Halococcoides cellulosivorans: one gene and its partner. The protein of the gene in region 2 binds, or shares a complex with, the protein of the main gene of each other region. Links are inferred from orthologs where the notes say so. Each region holds a gene or a part of one and is shown on either strand. Other genes may lie near its edges.

Region 1 (3,691 bases), 150 kb from region 2 along the record:
CTCTCACCGACCTTGTGGGCGGCGACGTGGGCGATGGTCATCGACTCCCCGTCGAACCCCTGGTGGTCGGCGTTGCCGACCGCGTTCTCCAGGAGGTCCACGAAGGCCCCGGCGGCCTTCTCGGGGTACCGGCCCGCGTCCCAGCCCTCGATGTCCGAGCGATGTCCGACGCCGGTGTTGTGGGACTTGAACGGGACGGACCGCTCGCCCTCGATGACGCTGTCGAGATAGTCGAGGGCGTCGCCGGCGGTGCGGCCCTTGATCTCGCGCGCGATGGCCTTGCTGTGCTTGTGGCTTACCTGTCGTTCCCGGAGCATGGCTTTCGCCGTGCGATCGGGATCGACGTCGACACTGTAGCTGATTCCCATGGGTTATTTGAGTGGCACGAACTTGGAGGAGCGCGTCGCTCCGATGCCGGCCTGTCCGTGCTCGACCGACGTCCGGGTGAGTTGGAACTCCCCGAGGTAATGCCCGAGCATTTCGGGTTCGACCTTCACGCGCTCGAAGGCCTGGCCAGTGTGGACCGCGAAGGTGATCCCGATAAAGTCCGGGAGAATCGGCATGTCCCGGAGGTGCGTCCGGATCGGGTCGTTCGCAGTCTCTTCTTCACCGGCCTCGCGGGCCGCTTCGAGAAGCTGTTCTTTCTCGTAGGACAGGCCGCGCTCGATAGTTCGCCGCTGGCGTGCGGGGAGCAGTTCCGCGACCTCGTCGACCGACATCTCCTGCAACTCGTCGACCGTGTAGCCACGGTAGGTGAACTCACCCTCGTGGCCGATCTGGTAATCACTAGAACTCATTCGTTCTCACCTCCGGTGAGACTCATGAGGGTGTCGCGCGCGGAGCGTGTGACAGAACTCATTCGTCGTCACCACCGCGTCCGGTCCGTCGCGAGGAGATGTCCCCGACCTTCTGACCCGGCGGGGCGTTCCGCGAAACGGATTTGGGTCGACCGGGGTGCTGGCGACCGCCCCCACCGAAGGGGTGGTCGATGGCGTTCATCGCGACGCCGCTCACGCTGGGCCATTTCGTCCCGCGTGCAGCCATCTTGTGGTACTTGTTCCCGGCTTTCACCATCGGCTTGTCCGTCCGGCCACCGCCCGCGACGACGCCGATCGTCGCCCGGCAGTCCGGGTCGAGCCGCTTGACTTCGTCGCTGGGCAGCTGGACGACCGCCACATTGCGGTCGTGAGCCATCAGGCGGGCGTTCACGCCAGATGCGCGCGCGAAGACCCCGCCGTCGCCCGGGTTGGACTCGACGTTACAGATCGGGACGCCCTCGGGAATCTCCGAGAGCGGCATCGTGTTGCCCGGCTCCACAGCGGCGGAAATGCCGATCTGGAGTTCGTCACCGACGCCGACGCCTTCGGGGACGAGCACCATCCGCTGGTCTGGCTCGTCGCCGCCGTCGTCGAATTCGACGACCGCGATCGGCGCACTGCGCGCGGGGTCGTGCTCGATGTCGACGACCTCGCCGCTGATCGTCTCCTCGTCGGTCGTCTCGTGGTGTTCCAGGTTCGCCTTGTAGCGATGGGAGGGCGCACGGAACGTCGAACTGCCGCGCCCGCGTCGCTGGCCTTGAGTCGGTCGTCCCATGTTCAGAACACCCCGATTCGCGAGGCCACTTCCTCGGCGTCGTCGCTGGCCGAGAGCGTGACTTCAGCTTTTTTCGTGCCGTCCATGGTCACCTGGGTGTTCACCGAGGTGACCGAGACGTCGAACTGCTCTTCGATCGCATCCCGAATCTCGGGTTTGGCGGCGTCGATGTCGACGATGAACTGGAGTTTGTTCTCGAAGTCCATCTTGTCCATCGCCTTCTCCGTGACGGTCGGGTGCTCGATGATATCGATCGGATCGGTCATCGCTCGGCCACCTCCTCCAGCGCCGATTGAGTCCAGACGGTCAGCCGACCGGGCTGGCCGCCCGGTGCGAGGTCCTCGGCGTCCACTTCGCGGCCGGTGGTCACGTCGACCCCAGCGAGGTTGCGAGCGGCCCGCGAGGGCTCCTCGCTCGTGACGACGAGCACTGCGGTCGGGCGTCGACGGCCCCGTCCGCGGGTCGTCCCACGGCCGGCCTTGACGCTCGTCTCGTCGGCGCGCTCGACGTCGCCCGCGAGACCCAGCGCCTCGAAGGCTGCCAGCGCATCCTGGGTCTTTTCGAGGTCTTCGAACTCGTCGTCGAGGACGATCGGAAGGTCGATGTCGTCGTCGAAGACGTGCCCGCGCTCTTCGACCAGTTCGGGGTCGGCGGTCGCTGCGACCGCCGATCGAACGGCGAGTTTGCGCTCTTTGTCGTTGATCGATTTCGTCCGGTCGGTGTCGGTCGTCGGCCCGTGGGACGCGCGCCCGCCGGTGGCGTGGGGAACGCGTTTCCCGACGCCGTTCTGGCGGGGCACGTGGGCCTGACCGCGACCGCTACCGAACGATTCCGCGGGCGTTCGAAGGCCCGCGTACTCGTCTGTGCCGTAATCCTGCGTGCGATTGGCCTGGGCGGCGTGGACGGCCCGCCGGATCAGTTCCGGTCGAACGGGCGTCTCGAAGGCCTCGGGCAGCTCTCGCTCGCCCTCGGCCTCGCCGTCCAGGTCGCGTACTGGTACCTGCATGGGTTATCCCTGGTTAGACTCCGTGGAAACGTACCGCACCTCGGGGTCGAGACGCGGCTGGTCGGTCGGCCGGACGGCCGGCCGCAGGCGCACCAGACGGGACTGCGGACCGGGCACCGAGCCTTTCACCAGCGTGTACGACCCCTCGACCTCGCCGTAGTTGACGAAGCCACCGTCGGGGGTGACGCCCTCTTCGTCGATGTCGATGAGGCGCTTGTTGAGTTCGGTCCGCTGGTGGTAGCCCATCTGCCCCTGCTGGGGCACCGTCGAGCGCACCCGGGAGGGGTTCCACGGGCCGAGGTTGCCGATGCGTCGGCGCCAGCCCTGGCGGGCGTGTTTCCCCTTTCGTTTCTGGACGCCCCAGCGCTTGACGGGGCCCTGGGTGCCCTTGCCCTTGGTGACGCCTGCGATGTCGGCGTACTCGCCGGCACGGAACACGTCGTTGACGCCGTGTTCTCCACCGTCCTCGATGAGTTCGAGGCCGTGCTCCAGCCGATCTTCGAGCGTGCCGCCGCCGAGGCGCGTCTCCATCACGTCGGGTTTGTTCTTCGGGACGCCGTCGAGCATCTCGGGGACCGTGTGGGTGATGACCCGCAGGTCGCCCAGATCGCCCGATTCGATGGCGTCTCGGATCTGTGCTTCAGTGCCGCCGGCCGGGCCCTCGGGCAGGTCCAGGGCGCGATCGAGGTCCGCGTGGAACTCGTCGGTCCAGACCTCCGTCAGTGGGCGCAGGCCGTACGGCGTCTCTTCGTAGGCTCGGAGGGCCACCGCGCGCATCGGCGGTGTCTCGACGACCGTGACCGGCACCGTCGTCTCCATCCCCTCGCGGGGGGCGTCGGGGCGGTCTTCGATCATCACCACGTGGGTCATGCCGGCTTTGTAGCCGGCGAAGCCCTGGATCGAGGGCTGGCCGTCGTCGTCTGGCCAACTCTCGAATCGTGGCGTCTCGCTGGCCGCTCGCGAGCGCGGGCTGAAGCCCATCGAGCCTTTCCGTGGTCGGTTTGGTTGTGGCATCGCGTTCTCACTCCGTCAGCGTCAGGCAGGCGAGCGTCGCGATCGCAGCCTCTTCGGTGCGAACGACCTCGCTGCCCT
Region 2 (3,910 bases):
CATCTCCTGGATGCGCCGGACGACGTCTTCCATCTCGTCGGCACGCTCTTCGAGTGACTCGTAGGCCAACTCGATGTCGAGATACGCTTCGAGGGTCTCCAGGACGGCTCGGGCGGCCTTGGGGTCGACCAGATAGCCGCTGGTCTCGCCCATCAGACACGCTGCCGAGAAGCCCCGTCGGTCTCCGATCCCCAGAAGAAGCCCCGAAATCCCGACGATTCCGCCGGCGGGCTCGTCGTCGCGGAACTCCACGCCGACGGCTTCGAGGTCGTCGGTGAGTTCGTCGTCAGCGACCGCGCCGATCACGTCGTACTCCTCGATGAGTTCTCCGATCGGGACGCCACCGAGTGCGAACGCCGTCTCGACGCCGAACTCCTCGGCCACGTCGAGGATCGTCTCGGTGAGTCCGTAGTGGCCTTCCCCGTCCTGGGCCTGGTGGTCGCCCGTCAGGACGAGCAGGTCGCGCCCGTCCTCGACCTCGATGGCGTGAAAGGCGACGTTCGCCAACTCGGCGGTGCCGTCCTCGATGGTGACCTGTGGCGGGAAGTGCGTCGAGTGGACCCGCCGGACGCAGGTACTGTCGAGCTCTTCGATCAACTGCTCGGCGGCGAGTTTGCCGACGTGACCCACGCCGGGCAGCCCTTCGACGAGCACCGGCTCCGTCAGTTCGACCTCCGCGAGAACGTCGACCTCGAACTCCTCCATGGCGTCACTCGCGGCTGCGCCGCTTAAGTGAGCGTCGGTACTCGCCGTAGGGATCCTCTGGCGAGAACGGCGCGGGCGCACTGTTGTGCGTCGGCCCGCCGCACTCCGGGCAGGTCTCACCGAGTGCGTACACCGGCCGGTCGTGGACCGTCTCCCAGTTCGCACAGACCAGAATATCGGATTTCACGTTACTCCTCGTCGGAGCGTCGGTCCCGGTGGAAGGTCGCCTCGCCGCCCGCCGCCTCGATGTTCGCGGCGGCGCGGTCGGCGCTCTCTTCGAGGTGGGATTCGGCGGTCTTGTAGTCGGGCGCTTTGACGCGGATGCGGTACTCCGGCGATCCGACGTACGTGACTTCGAGTTCGACCTCCTCGGGCACTGCGCCGTTGCCCTCGGCGGCCTCCAGGGCCTCGCGAATGACCTCGACGCCGTCGGGGGCGGCACTCGTCAGGTCGACGTAGCCCGTGACCGTCACGTACGGGACGGAGACGTTCTCGCGAGCGGTCTCGACGATGGCGTCGATCCGATCCTCGGAGAGATCGCTCTCTTCGAGCGCTTCGTGGCCGTGGATCGCGGCCTGTTCGAACCCGTCGTACATCGAGCCGAACTCCGCGAGCAGGGCGTTCGCGACGGCGGTGTAGGTGTCCTCGTCGACGTCCTCACCGAACGCCAACTCCATCCAGTTGTCGGCTTTCTGCTCGTTTTTCCACTCCTGGATCTTGTCTTTGCGCTGGTGGTCGTTGACGTCTTTCAGCGAGAGGTCGATCTGCTGGGCCGACGTGTCGACGTCGAGGACCTTCGCGACGACGCGCTGGTCTTCGCTGACGTGGTCGCGGACGTTTTTGATCCACCCGCTGGCGACCTCGCTGATATGCGAGAGGCCTTCGCGGTCCTCGTACTCGACGAGGTCGACGAACACACCGAAGTCTTCGATCTCCTCGACCCGCCCGACGACCAGTTCGCCCGGGTCGGGCCAGCCGCTGTACTTCATCGTGACTCGACGACCTCGGTGACCTCACCTTCGACGGCGGCGAGACCGCCGGTCGGGCGAGCGAGCGTGTGTCCACACACCGCACACGAGACTTCGCTGGCGGCCTTCTCGAAGACGACCTGTTCGTTCTCACAGTCCGGGCACGTGATCTGAATGAAATTGCCGGGCATGGTCAGTCCTGGAATTTGAGTCGGCCGGCGCGCCATCCTTCGCGGAGGTGGGCTTTGCCGCAATCGCTACAGCGGTACTTGAGGTTGGTCTTCTTGGTGGGTTTGTCCCCACCGGGGACCTTCGAGAACTTGCCGTCGTTCCCGATGCCCGACTGGCGTTCGCTCTGTCGACCGTCGACTTTCGTCATTCCGGAGGCCTGGCCCGTTCGGACCTTCTCGACCTCGTGCTCGTGATGTTCGTTGCAGTGAGGGCAGTACGTATTAAACCGGCGTGGCATCTCCATAGATGATCGTCCTGCCCGCGGGTTGGATAGCGGCCCATAAACCCCCTACGGTTCGCGGTGGTCGGCACTCGATTCCCGATCGGACGGCCGGAGCCGATCAAACGGTCAACACCGGTCGGTCGGTCGCGCGCATGACGCGACTCGCCGTCGACCCGACGGCGCTCGCCGCCGACGTGCCCTGATAGCCGAGCACGATGATGTCGGCGTCGACGTCGTCGGCTTCAGCGACGATGGCCTCGTGGGGCGTCCCGTGTCGTCGTGCGATTTCGCAGTCGATCGCTCTGTATTCGGCCGTTTCGAGCACCTCGTCGAGCACGTCACGACCGTAATCTTCGAGTTCGCTCACCAGCACTTCGCCACTGCTCAGCGCCGGTTCGCCCGTCACGTTCGTGTCGACGACGAACACCGCGTGGACGGTCGATTCGTACCGTTCCGCGAGATGACACGCATAATCGACGGCGTTTTTGGCGTGGTCGCTGCCGTCGGTCGCGACGAGAATGTTGCGAAACATGGGGTGGTCTACTTTCTGGTGGGTAATAGATGTGGTCACAACTATTGCCGATGATTTCTGCCAGCAGTCGGCCAGCCTCGGGCAACCGGTCGACCGATCACTCTGCCACCTTCATCCGGGAAATCGAAAGACTTCGGCCGGATGATACCGACTGGCGATGGATTTACTCGAACCCGAAAAAATATATACCACCGGTCCATACGTGGAAGTACCCATGTTCGGACTGACCACCCCCCGATCGGATCGCTTCGAGAATCGCAGCGTCGACCACTCCGTCGACCGGCCCGGGCGCGACTCCTGTGCCGTCGTCGAACCCTGAGACCGACCCGCTGGCGCGTCGGCCCTCCCCAGAGTCCACAGGTTTCCCCGTCCGCGGCACCCCCGTCCGCGGCACCCCCGTCCGCGGATTTCTTTCGAGACAGTTCGTGATCGACAGCCACGCTCCGACTCTGGCCGAAACTTTACTCGATACCAAAGTAATATATTGCCGGACGTTGTAGATTCTGTCGATGCCCTCCATCAAACGAAGCCCCAACGAGGAAAGTGAAGAGATGTCGGTCTCCATGTCGATCGACCGTCCCGGTCAGGACCGCTGTGCGGTCGTCGTGTACTGACTGGCGGTCACTGTCCGGCGAAAACGACGCATCGTGCGCTAACTGCCCGTCGTGACTGGTCGGGCCATTTCGATCCCCGTTTTTCAGTCCTGAGTCGCCGGTCCGTCGCTCAGACGAACGACGCGACGCGGTCAGCGACCGCCGAGGCGTCCGCGCCCAGCACGTACAGAATCGGCTCGATACCGAACGCGCCGGTCTGATAGAGCACGTCGGCGTCGGGGTCGTCGGCCAGGGCCGCGGCGATCGCTGCGTCCCGATCGGCTTCGGGGTCGAACGCGACGGCCGTTGCGCCCGTGCTATCGAGGCGATCGAGCAGGGCTGGCTCGTACCGGACGTTGAGTGCCGCGCGCGCGGGATGGCCCGCCGATCGGGCGGCGAGCAAAATCGAGGCGACGTGTTCGGAGACGCCGAACTCGGGGTCGTCGGGGACGACGGCCCGCCCGCCGACCTCGAAGATCCGCCCGGGGACGCCACAGACGTCCGCGAGGTCGGCCGCCGCCGGGAGACACTCGACGAGGTTGGAGCCGACCTGTGGGACCGCCGCGCCGAAGCCGGCGGTGTGTTCGAGCCGACTCAGACCGCGCCGGACCGACCCACGCACGCGCTCGGTCTGGCGGAGGCGACTCTCCGGGTCGTG

What was found. Proteins that work in one complex are often made in the same cells at the same time.
Region 1: HARCEL1_RS08600 (region 2) and HARCEL1_RS09365 share a complex: the UniProt entries of both Methanocaldococcus jannaschii proteins name them as parts of the 50S ribosomal subunit. The link is inferred for Halococcoides cellulosivorans from one-to-one orthologs.

Annotation. Positions count from the first base shown.
Region 1 is NZ_CP028858.1:1,892,856-1,896,546, reverse strand. The notes cover bases 228-3,159. They hold HARCEL1_RS09365 (50S ribosomal protein L23), read right to left. Parts: upstream 1,860-3,159; coding sequence 1,596-1,859; downstream 228-1,595. Other genes in these bases: HARCEL1_RS09355 (50S ribosomal protein L3), read right to left, coding at 2,603-3,159; rpl4p (50S ribosomal protein L4), read right to left, coding at 1,856-2,599; HARCEL1_RS09370 (50S ribosomal protein L2), read right to left, coding at 856-1,593; HARCEL1_RS09375 (30S ribosomal protein S19), read right to left, coding at 372-797; HARCEL1_RS09380 (50S ribosomal protein L22), read right to left, coding at 228-368. In the rest of the region: more of HARCEL1_RS09380, read right to left, coding at 1-227; more of HARCEL1_RS09355, read right to left, coding at 3,160-3,613; HARCEL1_RS09350 (putative RNA uridine N3 methyltransferase), read right to left, coding at 3,621-3,691. UniProt on the Methanocaldococcus jannaschii protein: Binds to 23S rRNA. One of the proteins that surrounds the polypeptide exit tunnel on the outside of the ribosome.
Region 2 is NZ_CP028858.1:1,742,983-1,746,892, reverse strand. The notes cover bases 508-3,278. They hold HARCEL1_RS08600 (50S ribosomal protein L44e), read right to left. Parts: upstream 2,149-3,278; coding sequence 1,867-2,148; downstream 508-1,866. Other genes in these bases: HARCEL1_RS08595 (universal stress protein), read right to left, coding at 2,246-2,659; HARCEL1_RS08605 (30S ribosomal protein S27e), read right to left, coding at 1,691-1,864; HARCEL1_RS08610 (translation initiation factor IF-2 subunit alpha), read right to left, coding at 894-1,694; HARCEL1_RS08615 (RNA-protein complex protein Nop10), read right to left, coding at 710-892; HARCEL1_RS08620 (proteasome assembly chaperone family protein), read right to left, coding at 508-705. Outside these bases: more of HARCEL1_RS08620, read right to left, coding at 1-507; HARCEL1_RS08590 (thiamine-phosphate synthase family protein), read right to left, coding at 3,383-3,910. UniProt on the Methanocaldococcus jannaschii protein: Binds to the 23S rRNA.